DNA from 3 places in the Photorhabdus stackebrandtii genome. Region 3 is predicted to be linked to each of the others. Evidence: predicted binding sites of a transcription regulator. Region 3 holds the regulator's gene; each other region holds the start of a gene.
The links. Region 3 encodes CRP, which controls carbon source genes, mostly activating them, when cyclic AMP is high. Its sites were predicted from a motif close to ATGTGANNNNNNTCACAT; they were not measured.

Region 1: a site for CRP is predicted at 4,145-4,162, ahead of serA (phosphoglycerate dehydrogenase). Genes of this name have one in related genera too.
Region 2: a site for CRP is predicted at 1,396-1,413, ahead of adhE (bifunctional acetaldehyde-CoA/alcohol dehydrogenase). Genes of this name have one in related genera too.

The regions. Positions count from the first base shown of each region.
Region 1 covers NZ_PUJV01000009.1:110,761-116,073, forward strand. The annotation lists gene pepP (Xaa-Pro aminopeptidase) at 1-586, opposite strand, end outside; gene C5470_RS10100 (YecA/YgfB family protein) at 635-1,210, opposite strand; gene zapA (cell division protein ZapA) at 1,394-1,723, shown strand; RNA gene ssrS (6S RNA) at 1,841-2,026, shown strand; gene C5470_RS10115 (5-formyltetrahydrofolate cyclo-ligase) at 2,066-2,662, shown strand; gene serA (phosphoglycerate dehydrogenase) at 2,711-3,952, opposite strand; gene rpiA (ribose-5-phosphate isomerase RpiA) at 4,230-4,889, opposite strand; gene C5470_RS10130 (hypothetical protein) at 5,052-5,213, opposite strand.
Region 2 covers NZ_PUJV01000003.1:126,655-131,967, forward strand. The annotation lists gene adhE (bifunctional acetaldehyde-CoA/alcohol dehydrogenase) at 1-1,277, opposite strand, end outside; gene C5470_RS03720 (YchE family NAAT transporter) at 1,690-2,334, shown strand; gene C5470_RS03725 (ABC transporter substrate-binding protein) at 2,896-4,533, shown strand; gene oppA (oligopeptide ABC transporter substrate-binding protein OppA) at 4,670-5,313, shown strand, end outside.
Region 3 covers NZ_PUJV01000020.1:22,917-28,229, reverse strand. The annotation lists gene ppiA (peptidylprolyl isomerase A) at 1-207, shown strand, start outside; gene C5470_RS15665 (YcgJ family protein) at 318-668, opposite strand; gene C5470_RS15660 (aminodeoxychorismate synthase component II) at 914-1,489, shown strand; gene argD (bifunctional acetylornithine/succinyldiaminopimelate transaminase) at 1,612-2,823, shown strand; gene crp (cAMP-activated global transcriptional regulator CRP) at 2,873-3,505, opposite strand; gene C5470_RS15645 (OsmC family protein) at 3,827-4,234, shown strand; gene C5470_RS15640 (phosphoribulokinase) at 4,356-5,225, opposite strand; gene C5470_RS15635 (YheU family protein) at 5,246-5,313, opposite strand, start outside.

The DNA of each region.
Region 1 (5,313 bases), on a different contig from region 3:
CACGCGTATGTGCCTGTGCGCTGATTTCACCTGCCCGGCGCATCATTTCAATTTCTGCCTTGGATTTGAACAACCGCATTTCGTGTACCCAAGGACGCCAGTCAGTTATCGTTAAAGGTGCGGAAAGATTACGGCGACCGCCTTTTCTCAGTGTATCCAGCGCCTGGAAGACTATTTCATCCGCATAGGAAAATTCACCCTGTGCGTGATAAACCACATCCAGACCATTTAACAGCTGATAAAGCTCTTCCTGGATATCATCAAAAGGCAAAGCCCGGTTAATGCCCAGTTTTTCTGGTGCCGCTTCTTGTCCAAGACGGCGGCCAAACCAAATTTCCGCCGTTAAGTCACGGGTTCGATTAAAAAGAACACTATGATTATGCGTATCATCACTCTTAATTAATATCAGTACAGCTTCCGGTTCATTGAACCCAGTCAAATAAAGGAAATCACTGTGCTGGCGATAGGGATATTCACTATCCGAATTTCGTGGCGCAGGCGGAGCAGAAAAAATAATCGCTGCGCTGGCCGGAGCCATTTTTGCCAGTAAAGCCTGACGGCGGGATAAATATTCTTGTTTGAGCATACCCTCTCCTGCGACTGAGTTAATTATTTTGAGTTCAATAAACAGCAATTAATGCAATGTTGGTTTATCATTTTTTGCAATTGAAACCGCTTTAGGCTGAGTAAAAGCGATATAGCAAAGCTGCGCGGCAACCCGCACATATTCAAGAACTTCTTCCAGTGCCTGAGCCAGCTCTTCTTGATCCTCACCTTCTTCATAGCCAAGCAGACCGATATTACGCAAATCACCCACAATCTCACTGACCTCTTTTTTATCTGTGAATTTTGGTTGCGCGACACCCAATCCCAATAAGAAATGGTTTACCCATCCAGACAGGGCATCTGCCCGTTCAAACACATTATCTTCCTCATCGGGCAACAATAAATGGAATGCAAAATGACTGTCATCCAATGATTCAAATGTAATTTCACGTAATTCACGCAATTGTTGAGCTAATGGATGGGAAAAAGCCAGTCCATCATTGGCTAAATCATGAACTAAAGCTTGCCAACTACTATCACGGTTACCACCGCACAGTAAGCCACTAATCAACCCATGCATCTCAGCCGCTGTCAGCGCCACTGACTGCTGATGCAATATTTTGTCAAAAGATTGATAATCTGGTAATGAATTCTGTATAGACATGTGTATTGGTCATCGTTGACGGTGTAAGTTCATGCTATGCTACCACCAAGGGGAGTCGCTATACCAGACAACAGCCATAGCTAATCGTGAGTTGTCTGTCGGTATCGCACTGTAATGATTGGCGTCTTGCTTTATCCTATCAGGAATGAGAGCCAGGACGCAGTAATAAGTCAGGAAGGGGTCATGTCTGCACAACCAGTAGATATCCAGATTTTTGGGCGGTCATTACGTGTCAATTGTCCATCAGAGCAAAAAGAAGCATTGCTGGCTGCCGCGGTGGAACTTGAACAACGTTTAGAAGATTTAAAAGAACGCACCAGAGTAACCAATACTGAACAACTGGTTTTTATTGTGGCACTGAATGTCTGTCATGAGCTGGCACAAGAAAAAGTGAAAACCCGTGACTATGCTTACAATATGGAACAAAAAATAAAGATGCTTCAACAGACTATAGAACAAGCATTAGTGGAGCAAGGTCGCATCACTGAGCGTACTATTGCATCAAATGAATGAATTCTATTGATAAATCATGCATTAGTGAGTGAATCATTCGATAATTAGTTGCTTTCTGTGTTTAGTTTTATACAATAGGTTACATAAAGTTGCTTAGTAAGCGTAAGCACTGAATAAATTTCTCTGAGATGTTCGTGAACGGGGAAAGTCCCCTGAGCCGATATTTCATACATGATAGAATGTAGTGCTCCGCAGCCGGTGTGCATGCTCGGTCCGTCCGAGAAGCCTTAAGGATGCGACGCTGCGTTCACCTTGAACCTAGGGTTCAAGGGTTACTACCTGTAACGGCATCTTGGAGAACCCTCAATTTTAATCATTGCTCGCATTAACAGGTCAGGTTCCATGCCATCAGCTCCCCTGTTATCACTCAGGCAAAACATCAGAAAGAAAATACGCCAGCAACGCCGTGAGCTAACCCCTGAGCAACAAGCCCTTTTTGCAAACCAAGCCGCAGAAAAAGTTGTCAACCACCCCAGAATTCACCAAGCCAATAAAATTGCACTATTTCTTTCATTTGATGGTGAACTTGATACCCGACCACTAATCAACCAACTCTGGCAACAAAACAAACAGATCTATTTACCTGTATTGCACCCTTTCAGTCGCCACCATCTGCTGTTTTTAAACTATCAACCAAATACGTTGCTTGTTAGAAATCGTTTCAATATAGAAGAGCCACCACTGGATGTTCAGCAGCTCTTACCCTTATCTGAGCTGGATATCATGATGATCCCGCTGGTTGCTTTCGACCGCACAGGACAGCGACTTGGAATGGGAGGTGGCTTTTACGATCGTACATTGAGCCAATGGCAACAAAAAAATTTCTATCCGATTGGCCTGGCTCATAACTGCCAATTAGTCGATACATTACCTTCAGCCGAGTGGGATATCCCATTACCAGAAATCATCACTCCCGAAAAAATCTGGCAATGGCAGTAAAAAATGGGCACCTTACATAATGCGCCCATTTACGGCGTAGCAAAATAATCAGTACAGCAGGCGAGAACGGATAGTACCCGGCAAAGCTTTCAGTTCCTGAAATACCATTTCAGCCTGAGCTGGGTTCTCAGTCACAATATCAATCACCACATATCCCATATCCCCGCTGGTACGCAGGTACTGAGCAGCGATATTAATATCCTGTGCAGCAAACACTTGGTTAATACTATTCAATATACCTGGACGATTTTCGTGAATATGTAAAAACCGATTGGTATCATCAGCATGAGCAGGAAGAGAAACTTCCGGGAAGTTGACTGCTGATAAGGTAGAACCATTATCAGAATACTTCGCTAACTTTCCTGCCACTTCATAACCAATGTTTTCCTGCGCTTCCTGTGTAGAACCACCGATATGCGGAGTCAGCAATACGTTATCAAATTTAAGCAAAGGCGACTCAAACGGATCATTATTGGTCGCGGGTTCAACCGGGAATACATCCACAGCCGCACCGGACAAGTGTTCACTTTCCAGTGCTTCACACAATGCCGGAATATCCACCACCGTTCCGCGTGAAGCATTAATTAGGATAGAACCCGGTTTCATCAATGCCAGTTCCTGCGTCCCCATCATATTCTTCGTTGATGGCGTTTCTGGTACGTGTAAACTGACCACATCACTCATATTCAGTAATTCTGATAAATGACGAATCTGATGAGCATTACCTAATGGCAGTTTGTTCTCAATATCGTAGAAGTAAACATCCATACCAATATTTTCAGCCAAAATACCCAGCTGAGTACCAATATGACCATAACCGATAATACCCAGTTTTTTACCGCGCACTTCATAACAGCCCTTAGCCTGTTTATCCCATACGCCACGATGCGCTTTAGCATTCGCTAAAGGAATACGGCGCAGTAGTAACAACAACTCACCAAGTACCATCTCAGCAACAGAGCGAGTATTAGAAAATGGCGCATTAAAGACGGGGATACCCCGTTTGGCAGCGGCTTTCAGATCAACCTGATTGGTACCGATACAGAAACACCCCACAGCAACCAATTTTTCTGCTGCCTGGAAAATATCTTCTGTCAATTGTGTGTGAGAACGGATGCCAACAAAATGGGCATCACGAATTGCCTCTTTTAACGCCTGAGAATCTAACGCCCCTTTATGATATTCAATATTGCTATAGCCTGCTCCCCGCAGGTTTTCCACCGTGCTCTGATGTACACCTTCTAATAGCAAAAATTTAATCTTGTCTTTTTCCAGAGATACCTTAACCATTTACCCTGCCTATTGTTACGTCAATTTTCATTACATTTAAGATTCATTCTCTCAACATAACAAAAAAAACAGACACAGCAATACAAACGATTGCTATTCCTACCAAATAAGTCTTAATAAAATAATTATTGTGCGGAATAAAATGATATGAAGAAGAATAAAGTCAGAATTTAGATTATCTAATAATCAGATAAGTGAGATATATCACTAAATTTTCACTTATTATTAAAAGTAAAAAATTTTTAAGGGCGAAAGGTTCCGCCCTCTGTGAGCAATATTATTTAGTGATGGTTTTCACACCATCTAATGTTCCCATCAATACAACATCCGCACCACGGTTAGCAAACAGACCGACAGTGACGACACCGGCAATACGATTAATTTTATTCTCTAACTCAACAGGATCGAGAATTGCTAAATTATGCACATCCAGGATCACATTACCGTTATCAGTCACAACATTCTGGCGATATTCTGGTAAACCGCCCAATTTAATCAATTCACGGGCAACATATGAACGAGCCATTGGGATCACTTCAACCGGTAAAGGGAATTTACCCAATACATCAACGTTCTTAGAAGAATCAACAATACAAATGAATTTCTTCGCTATTGCAGAAATAATTTTTTCGCGAGTCAATGCGGCACCACCGCCTTTAATCATCTGCATATTGCCATTGATTTCATCGGCGCCATCAACATAAAGATCAAGGGAATCCACTTCATTACAGTCGAATACAGGAATTCCCAGGCTTTTTAGTTTTTCGGTAGAAGCCTCAGAGCTGGATACAGCCCCTTCAATCTGGTCTTTAATCGAGCCAAGAGCATCAATAAAATGCGAAGCCGTTGAACCCGTCCCCACACCGACAATCGTTCCGGGAGTGACAAATTCGAGCGCTGCCCAACCTACTGCTTTTTTCAGTTCATCCTGAGTCATATCAATTCACTGCCTATATCAGTTACAAGGAAAGCCTGTCAGCTAGTATAAGCATTGACAACAACAAAGAAACTGCAATTAAACGGCATGCGGTAAATCATGAGAATTAATATTGAGTGATTAAAGAACCCGCCATAAGGCGGGCTACAAAAAGACTGATATTTATGCAGCCGCTTTGCTGCGATGACGACCTTGCTTCTCCTGGCTCGGTGCCTGCGCTTTCTCTTCCAAAGCTGGACCTACTTTCATTAGGAAATCTAAGGATTCTCCAGCCTTTTTGTAGGTTTGAACAGTATCGAACATCGGTTCTTTTTGTGCTTTCATAGCAACACCGCTAAGGCAACTTTATGACTAAATTGATTCATCATGCAGGACAAATATGAAAAAACAGTTGCTCTGCCTGAACATTATAGTACGCATCCAG
Region 2 (5,313 bases), on a different contig from region 3:
CCTCCCCATGAACCGCAGCCCAGTGTCAGAGATGGGGCAAGTTTGAAATTATAGAGATCACCGATACCTCCCTGAGAAGCGGGTGTATTCACCAGAATACGGGCTGTTTTCATTTTGTCGCCAAAGTATTTGATTCGTGCCGCTTGATTGTCCTGGTCGGTATACAGGCAGGATGTATGACCAATCCCCCCCATTTCAACCAGTTTTTCTGCTTTCTCTACCGCATCTTCAAAATTGTTACCACGATACATTGCGAGTAATGGAGACAGTTTTTCGTGGGCAAAGGGCTCCGCTTTCTCAATCAGATTGACTTCTCCAATTAGGATCTTGGTTCTTTCTGGAACATGAATGCCTGCCATTTCGGCAATTTTCGTTGCGGGTTGACCAACAATCTCCGCATTTAGGTTGCCGTTTTTCAGGATGATATTTTGAACCGCTTTCAATTCCTTACCTTGTAACAAATAACCACCATGAGTAAAGAAACGTTTACGCACCTGATCATAAACAGAATCCACTACGATGATAGACTGTTCTGAAGCACAGATAACGCCGTTATCGAAGGTTTTGGACATCAGAATAGAGGCAACCGCGCGTTTAATATCAGCTGATTCGTCGATAACGACCGGTGTGTTGCCTGCACCAACGCCGATTGCTGGCTTACCAGAGCTATATGCTGCTGTTACCATACTTGGGCCACCGGTTGCCAGGATCAGGTTGATATCTTGGTGGTGCATCAATGCATTTGAAAGTTCAACGGACGGTTCATCAATCCAGCCAATAATATCCTTTGGTGCACCGGCTTCAACCGCAGCACACAGGACCAATTCAGCTGCTTTGTTAGTTGCTTTTTTAGCGCGTGGATGGGGTGAAAAAATAATACCGTTACGGGTTTTCAGGCTGATCAGAGCCTTAAAAATAGCGGTGGATGTTGGGTTAGTTGTTGGCACGATACCGCAGATTAAGCCAATAGGTTCAGCGATAGTGATGGTGCCGAATGTTTTGTCTTCGGACAAAATGCCACAGGTTTTTTCATCTTTATAAGCGTTATAGATGTATTCGGAAGCAAAGTGGTTTTTGATCACTTTGTCTTCGACAATGCCCATACCCGATTCTGTTACGGCTAATTTTGCTAAAGGGATACGGGCATCTGCTGCTGCAAGGGCCGCGGCCCGGAAGATTTTGTCAACTTGATCCTGAGAAAAGCTAGCAAATTCACATTGTGCTTTTTTAACCCGGGCAACTAGTTCATTCAGTTCAGTAATATGAGTTACAGCCATAAAGAAGTACTCCTGGAAAATATTAAAAATCTTTTAATATCAATGAATAAGTGTTTTTTAGACTATTTGGCCTGGTGATTTTATGATGGCTACAGGTTACCATTTAATATTAAATAGATATTGATCTTAATCACATAAATTCCAAGCTGACTCCTTTCAGCTTGGATGAGTGATCATTATTGGTGATTGGGTGGTAAAGGTGTTAATCAGGCTGAGTTTTTAACCTAATGAAAAAATCGAGTTAACGAATTGTTATATAAGACATTTTAAATTGAAAAATGAGTCGCAGTCGATAGAAAGCGGAACGTCGTCCGTATAAAGTAAAGAAAAAATTAAGTTTTCTATGATTTTTGGGTGAGTGATCATATGAAAATATTTTCATTAACACTGCGTAACTCAAGAGGAGTTATTCGTGGGTGATTTACTGTTGGATCTTTCTGGTTACATTAAGTTTTTTGTTGGGCTGTTCGCACTCGTCAACCCTGTTGGTATTTTGCCGGTTTTTATCAGCATGACTCACTATCAGGCTCAGGCTGCCCGCAATAGAACTAATTTTATTGCCAATATTTCTGTTGCCATCATTTTATGGACAGCTTTGCTGCTGGGTGATTCGATACTGCGGATGTTTGGCATTTCCATTGACTCTTTCCGTATTGCCGGTGGGATCCTGGTTGTGACCATCGCTATGTCGATGATTAACGGTAAACTTGGGGAAGACAAACAGAATAAGCAAGAAAAATCAGAAACAGCCATTAGAGAGAGTGTTGGTGTTGTGCCGCTGGCATTGCCGTTAATGGCCGGCCCCGGGGCGATCAGTTCTTGTATTGTTTGGAGTTCCCGCTATCAGGGATGGCAGAATTTTATTGGGTTAGTGTTAACCAGCGCATTGTTTGCTTTTTGCTGTTGGTTGTTATTCCGATCAGCTCCTTTAGTCGTCAAATATCTTGGGCAAACAGGCATTAACGTTATCACCCGAATTATGGGGCTGCTATTGATGTCTTTGGGAATCGAACTGGTTGTGACAGGGATCAGAGCATTATTCCCAGGATTACTCTGATACGTTTGACGATAAAAGGTGTTAGGTTTTTCTCAAGTCAAATTACAAATTATAATATTCTTGTCATTTTTATTATAAAGCCTGTTTTATGGGCTTTTCTCATTTATTTTACTGGTACTCCCTGAATTTTATACAAATAACCTAATATTTTTCTAAGTTATTCTTTCCTGTGAGTTCAATCTGTAACTGGTTGCTTCCACCATAGTTTTGTGATGAATGTAGGTTTTTAATTTGCATTGATTGCAATTTGTTAAAATTATGTTTATTTTCATCTCTAGACTACCTTTGTTTACTATTTTAGTTAAGGGTGGTGTTAATAAAGTGATGTTTATCAATATTTTATGGTGTTATCTGGGGTGTTTTGTCAATTAGTGTAATAGGATGCATTAAGTTGTTTGTAAGGAGGTTTTTTTACAATATGGGAAGGGTATTTTAACAATTGATATGATAAGTCGCCTTTAATATTTAATCTGTTACTTTGAGCTAAATAATGTGAAGGTACTGGCCTTTATAGGATATATGCGAAATGAATGAGCAGGTTCACCAAACTGGAGGTAAAAAATGAAGATCAAACAATTCAAATTACATAAGTTTGTTTCCTGTATATTTTTATTATCGGTATTTCCTGCTACGGCCGTGTTTGCCGCTGATGTCCCAGATGGTGTGAAGCTTGCGGATAAACAACAGATTATTATCAATAATGGCGCAGAAGTTGCCTCACTTGATCCACATAAAGTCGAAGGTGTGCCGGAAACCAACATTATTCTTAATCTCCTGGAAGGATTAGTCAGTACGGGTTCCGAGGGAGAAACTGTTCCGGGCGTTGCGAGTCATTGGGAAAATCAGGATTACAAAGTTTGGACTTTCTATCTGCGTGATAATGCGAAATGGAGTGATGGAACCCCCGTCACTGCACATGATTTTGTCTATAGCTGGCAACGATTAGCTGATCCAAAGGTGGGTTCACCTTATGCCAGTTATCTTCAATATGCTTACGTTGAAAATATTGATGATGTTCTGAAAGGTAAAAAATCACCTGACCAGTTGGGGGTTAAAGCGCTGGATGATCATCGTTTGCAGGTTATTCTGACGCATCCCGTGCCTTATTTCGTCAATATGCTCAGTCATACGGCAATGAAACCAGTGAAAAAGGATCTGGTCGAAAAATTGGGTAATAAATGGACTTTGCCAGAAAATTATGTGGGTAATGGGGCGTATCGGCTGAAAGAGTGGGTGGTGAATGAACGGATTGTGATTGAGCGTAATCCACAATACTGGAATAACGGCAAAACGGTCATTGAGCAAGCGACGCTTTTACCACTTCAATCTGAAACTAGCGGTGTTAACCGCTACCGTAGTGGTGAAATAAATATCACCAATAGCGCTATCCCTCCGGATCTATATCGGAAAATGAAAAAAGAGATCCCTGATCAAATGCGCGTCAGCCCTTATCTCTGTACGTTCTATTACGAAATTAATAATAATAAACCCCCGTTTACTGATGTCAGAGTCCGTGAAGCCGTTAAGTTAACTCTCGACAGAGATATTATTGCGGGAAAAATTATGGGGCAGGGGCAAATACCGGCCTATGGTTTTACTCCAACGTTTATCGGTGGTGGTGATTTTTCTAAACCAGAGTGGGCTGACTGGACACAGGAACAGCGCAATAAGCGCGCCAGAGAATTACTGGCGCAGGCGGGTTTTAATCCGGCGAATCCGCTGAAGTTCACATTGCTGTACAACACATCTGATCAAAATAAACAGCAAGCTATTGCCGCCGCTTCCATGTGGAAAAAGAATCTGGGAGCTGATGTGATTTTGCAGAACCAGGAATGGAAAACTTCTCTCGAAAGTCGTCACCAAGGGAATTATGAAGTTACCAGAGCGACCTGGTGTGCGGATTACAATGAGCCTACCGCGTTTTTAAATATGTTGCTTTCACATAGCAGTAATAACACGACTTTCTACCAGAATAAAAATTTCGATAGCTATCTGGAGCAGGCGTTAGTCGCTAAAGATGCGGTTGCGCGTAAGAAGTTATACCAACAAGCTGAATTTCAACTTGATAAAGACTCGGTATTAATTCCCGTTTATTACCGGGTGAGTGTGCGGCTTGTTAGCCCATCAGTGGGAGGGTTTTCAGGGAAAGACCCATTGGATTATATGGATATTAAGCGACTGTATATGATAAAAAACTAGACATTAGTTTTACTCAAAAGAGTTACTGGTCCTGCAAACAAAATCGTTCCTTTTGAATGCAGGTGATAATCTGACCCGTATTTCTGGGCCGTCGGCTGATAAAAAGTCTGACGATGTAAAATTGGAGTAGAAAAAGATGATAAACACAACGAAGAATAAATTACTTACTGTCAGCATTAGTGCTGTGCTAAGTATGGTAGTGGCGAGCCAGGTATTTGCTGCAAAAGTGCCTGATGGTGTTCAATTAGCTGATAAACAGGTTTTAGTTCGTAATAACGGCTCTGAGCCGCAATCACTGGACCCACATAAGATTGAAGGGGTGCCAGAATCACATTTGGCTCGCGATCTGTTTGAAGGTGTTGTAATCGTTGGCCCGTATGGTGAAATCTTGCCGGGTTCTGCAACCCGTTGGGAAAATAAAGACTTTACCGTTTGGACATTCCATATGCGTAAAGAGGCTAAGTGGTCTAATGGTGACCCGGTCACTGCGCATGATTTTGTTTACAGCTGGCAGCGTTTGGCTGATCCTAATACTGCTTCTCCCTATGAAAGTTACCTCCAGTATGCCCATATCACCAATATTGATGACATTATCGGTGGTAAAAAGAAACCGGATACTCTGGGTGTAAAAGCACTGGATGACTATACATTACAGCTCACATTGAGTGAAGCAGTTCCTTATCTGCCAAGGCTTTTGGCTCACTCCTCAATGTCGCCGGTTCATAGAGCTACGGTGGAAAAATATAGCGAAAAATGGACTCAGCCGCAGAATTTTGTGGG
Region 3 (5,313 bases):
GCTACTAGTCAATTCTTTATCAACGTAGCAGATAATGCTTTCCTTGATCATGGTCAGCGTGACTTTGGCTATGCAGTATTTGGTAAAGTCGTAAAAGGTATGGATGTCGTAGATAAAATTTCTCAAGTAAAAACTGAAAATGTTGGTCCATATCAGAATGTACCGGTGAAACCCGTGGTTATCCTGTCTGCTAAGATTATCCCTTAACTTTTTTTGAGACATTAATGATCACTGCGACTATGGCAGTTTCTGGTCTCTTGGTGAATTTGCATCTGACTAACAATCAGGCCTCCATTTAATGAAGGCCTGATTCGTGGTTATTCATACATCTTCTTGGTGAATTCTTTATTTTCTTCGGTTCGTGGATAATATCTGTCTTTGTAGCACTTTTTCTCTTTACTCTCGCAGTGAACACCATTACTCAAAGTGTAGGATGAAAGATCAAAATCTTTCCCATCACCAATCATCTCTTTCAGACGTTTCGAGGCTTTTTTTCCTAAATATTTTTCGGTGAATTTTAACGATAAGCCTTGCTGATCAGCGCAGTATTTTCCTTTTTTATCACAAATAACCCCTTTTTCCGGGAAGAAAATATTTGCCGCTTTAGTTGCAGCCAGCGTGGGGAAGGACAGCAAAAAAAGAGATGCTATGATCAGTTTTGTCTTCATAACAATTACCTTACTTATTGAATATCAAAATAGAGCCTATGTTTTGTAAAGGTATGAGAGTAAGTTGATTGAGGAAAAAGTAGTCATTGATTTTGTTACACTATGCTACAAGTGCTTATGTGCTATGATAGCCGCCCCGTTGTCGTTAGGCCGTTTTACCTGAAATCATGTTGTTCATGATAAAACAAGTTGCAGGATTGGCAGGACAACAAATACAGCGATAAAAATGGGTAGGATAGACTCCTATGTTATTAATAATAGATAACTATGATTCTTTTACGTATAACTTATATCAATATTTTTGTGAATTGGGAACAGATGTTTTAGTCAAGCGCAATGATGAATTACAGCTTGAAGATATTGAGCGATTGGCGCCTACACATCTGGTTATTTCCCCAGGCCCTTGTACCCCAAATGAAGCAGGAATTTCTCTGGTTGCGATTTCTCATTTTGCGGATAAATTGCCGATTCTGGGTGTTTGTCTTGGGCATCAGGCAATTGGGCAGGCATTCGGTGCCAGTGTGGTAAAAGCCAGGGAAGTGATGCATGGGAAAACTTCGGCCATTCATCATAATCAGCAAGGTGTGTTCAAAGGGCTAAATCGGCCATTAACGGTTACCCGTTACCATTCATTGGTGATTGCCGCAGAGACTTTACCCGCCGCTTTTGAAGTCACTGCATGGAGTCAGCATAACGGCAATGTAGATGAGATTATGGGAATTCGTCATCGTACTTTGCCCTTGGAAGGTGTGCAGTTCCATCCTGAAAGTATTCTCAGTGAACAAGGGCACCAGCTACTGAGTAACTTTCTTAGATATTAACCCGATACCCATAATTTCTTCATTTATTCATCTTTTTCATTTGCCCATCTTTGATTTTTTATGCATATTTAATGATTATAATTTCATTTTTGAATGACGATATATAAAAAACGGGTGGGAAAATGATGGAGCATGCCGCAGTAAACAGAAATACATACGATCAAGTCATGTTGCCAATTTATTCACCGGCACAGTTTATACCGGTGAAAGGGCAAGGTAGTCGTGTATGGGATCAGCAAGGGAAAGAATATATTGATTTTGCCGGTGGTATTGCTGTTATGGCTTTGGGGCATTGTCACCCTGCGTTAGTGGATGTTTTAAAGCAGCAAGGGGAGAAACTTTGGCATATCAGTAATATTTTCACCAGTGAACCGGCTTTGATACTCGCGCAGAAACTGATTGATGCAACTTTTGCGGAGCGGGTATTTTTTGCCAATTCCGGAGCGGAAGCGAATGAAGCCGCATTTAAGCTAGCGCGTCACTATGCCATTACTCGTTACCATCCATATAAAACCAAAATCATCGCATTCCATCAGGGTTTTCATGGTCGTACTCTGTTTACTGTTTCTGTTGGTGGTCAACCAAAATACGCTGATGGTTTTGGGCCAAAACCCGCAGATATTATTCATGTGCCTTTTAATGACTTAGATGCAGTAAAGGCGGTCATGGATGATCATACTTGCGCTGTTGTATTAGAACCTGTTCAGGGTGAAGGGGGAGTCACGCCGGCGACACCCGCATTTATTCATGGGTTGCGTGAGCTTTGCGATAAGTATCAGGTACTGCTGGTATTTGATGAAGTACAAAGTGGGATGGGCCGTACCGGTAAGTTATTTTCTTATATGTATTATGATGTTGTGCCGGACATTATCACCACAGCGAAAGCATTGGGAAGTGGTTTCCCTGTTAGCGCTATGCTGACTACGGCGAATATCGCTTCGGCGATGGTGCCGGGAACTCACGGCACAACTTATGGTGGTAATCCGCTGGCTTGCGCGGTTGCAAATGCCGCTTTTGACATTATCAATACGCCAGAGGTCTTGGAGGGCGTTGAAAAACGTCATCATTTGATTGTGAATTTTCTGAACGATATCAATCAGAAATATTCGATATTTGGTGAAATCCGTGGCAAGGGATTGCTGATTGGTGCGGAACTAAAAGCGCAGTATCAGGGAAAATCTAAAGAGATCCTGCAACTGGCGGCTGAAAATGGTTTGATGTTATTGAGTGCCGGTAGTGATGTACTGCGTTTCACGCCTTCGCTGATTATCAGTGAAGAGGAGATAACCCAGGGGATGGAACGGCTGGATAAGGCAATTAGCCAGTTGGTGTAAATAAGAGTGAGAAAAATCAGCGCAATATCATGCGCTGATTAATCAGGAATTAACGTGTACCGTAAACAACAATTGTTTTGCCGTGTGCGGAGATCAGATTTTGATCTTCCAGCATTTTTAGAATACGGCCAACCGTTTCACGGGAACAGCCAACAATCTGACCAATTTCCTGACGAGTGATTTTGATTTGCATCCCGTCCGGGTGAGTCATTGCATCGGGTTGTTTCGCCAGATTCAGTAAAGTCTGAGCAATCCGGCCGGTCACATCCAGGAAAGCCAGGTTACCGACTTTCTCAGAAGTTGTTTGCAAACGGCTTGCCATTTGGGCAGATAAACGCATTAAAATATCCGGGTTTACCTGAATCAGTTGACGGAATTTTTTATAGGAAATTTCCGCTACTTCACAGGCACTTTTGGCCCGTACCCAGGCTGTACGCTCTTGTCCTTCTTCAAATAATCCAAGTTCGCCAATGAAATCTCCCTGGTTTAAATAGGAAAGGATCATCTCTTTGCCTTCTTCATCTTTAATCAAAACCGCAACAGAACCTTTTACGATGTAGTAAAGCGTCTCTGCTTTTTCGCCTTGATGAATAAGCGTGCTTTTGGATGGATATTTATGAATATGGCAGTGTGACAAAAACCATTCAAGAGTGGGGTCTGTTTGTGGCTTGCCGAGAACCATTCGCTTCATCCTCTGTTGTTATCGCTGCCTAAATAACACGAGAACCTAAAAGTTTCTCGTCAGGCTGGCTTATAAAGACACTAGCTTAACATATTAGTTTGCTGAAAAACCGACAGGTAAGGGTTTTATATAGGTTATCTGAAATTTGAAACTTGAGTATTGATCTTAACCCACATATACCCGGACCTGCTTCTGTTTTTAACACAGGAAAAGGATTCTGTCTTGTCTTGTATTGTTTCAGCATAATAAACCGCTCATTAGATTGCCAGTTTAATACTGAAAGAGTAGGCTTTGATGCAAAAAATGACTTAAGAGGTACTTATGCAAGCGCGGGTAAAATGGGTTGAAGGGTTGTCTCTTTTGGGGGAATCGTCTTCGGGTCATCAGATAATGATGGATGGAAATGCCGGTGATAAGGCACCAAGCCCAATGGAAATGGTATTAATGGCAGTTGGCGGTTGCAGCACGATTGATGTTATTTCTATTTTGCAGAAAGGCAGATATGACATAAGAAATTGTGAAGTGAAATTAACTTCCCGCCGTCGTGAAGAGGCACCACGCTTGTTTACTTCTATTAATCTGCATTTTATTGTTACCGGCAGGGATTTAACAGAGAAAGCGGTTGAACGTGCCGTCACGCTTTCCGCAGAGAAATATTGTTCTGTTTCGTTGATGCTGGGTAAATCAGTTGAACTTACCCACAGCTTTGAAATTAAAGAGACAGATTAAGATATTATTTCCTGATTAAAAATAACGACAGGTAACTAATATCAGTTACCTGCTTTTCTAACTGAATAAATTAAGAAGTGGATTCAAACGCTGGGTTTTCTAGATTTATCCCAGGTTTTGATCAACAAATTTTTTCCCCTTCCAGTAATCGTTGTACCAATGGCGTCATAATTAATTCCATTGCCAGTCCCATTTTTCCACCGGGAACCACGATGGTATTAATACTTGAAACGAATGAGCCCTGTAACATGGATAACAAATACGGGAAATCAATTTGAGTCAGATCACGGAAACGGATGACGATAAAACTTTCATCCAGGGATGGAATGGCTTTGGCTGAAAATGGATTGGACGTATCAACAGTCGGGACGCGCTGGAAATTTATATGTGTCCGGGAAAATTGGGGGGTAATGTAGTTAATATAATCATCCATCGAACGAACAACGGAATCCATCACCGCTTCCTGTGAGTGTCCCCGTTCTCCGGTATCGCGGATAAGTTTCTGTATCCATTCAAGGTTGACAATCGGCACCACCCCCACCAGCAGATCGACATGACTGGCAACATTATGTTGCGGTGTGACTACGCCACCATGCAGGCCTTCATAAAACAGTACATCGGTCTGCTTTGGTAAGGCTTCCCACGGAGTAAATGTACCGGGGAGCTGGTTGTAAGGCACCGCGTCATCATAGGTGTGAAGGTACTTACGGCAACGGCCTTCACCGGTCTCACCATAGTCAATCATGGTTTTCTCCAGCATGCCAAAATCATTGGCTTCTGGCCCAAAATAACTGATATGTCTGCCTTGTTCCTTGGCTTTACGGATTGCCGCGTCCATTTCAGGACGGGTATAACGGTGGAAACTGTCCCCCTCTATCTGTGCTGCGCTGATGTTAAGTTGCTGGAAAATCTTACGAAAAGCTAAACTGGTTGTTGTTGTTCCGGCACCGCTGGAGCCGGTAATCGCAATAATCGGATGTTTGGCGGACATAAGCAGTAAACTCCATAATGTTAAGAATGGAACATTTCTTTTGGCATAATATTGATGCTCTCATGCAGTTCAGACCACACCAGAATAA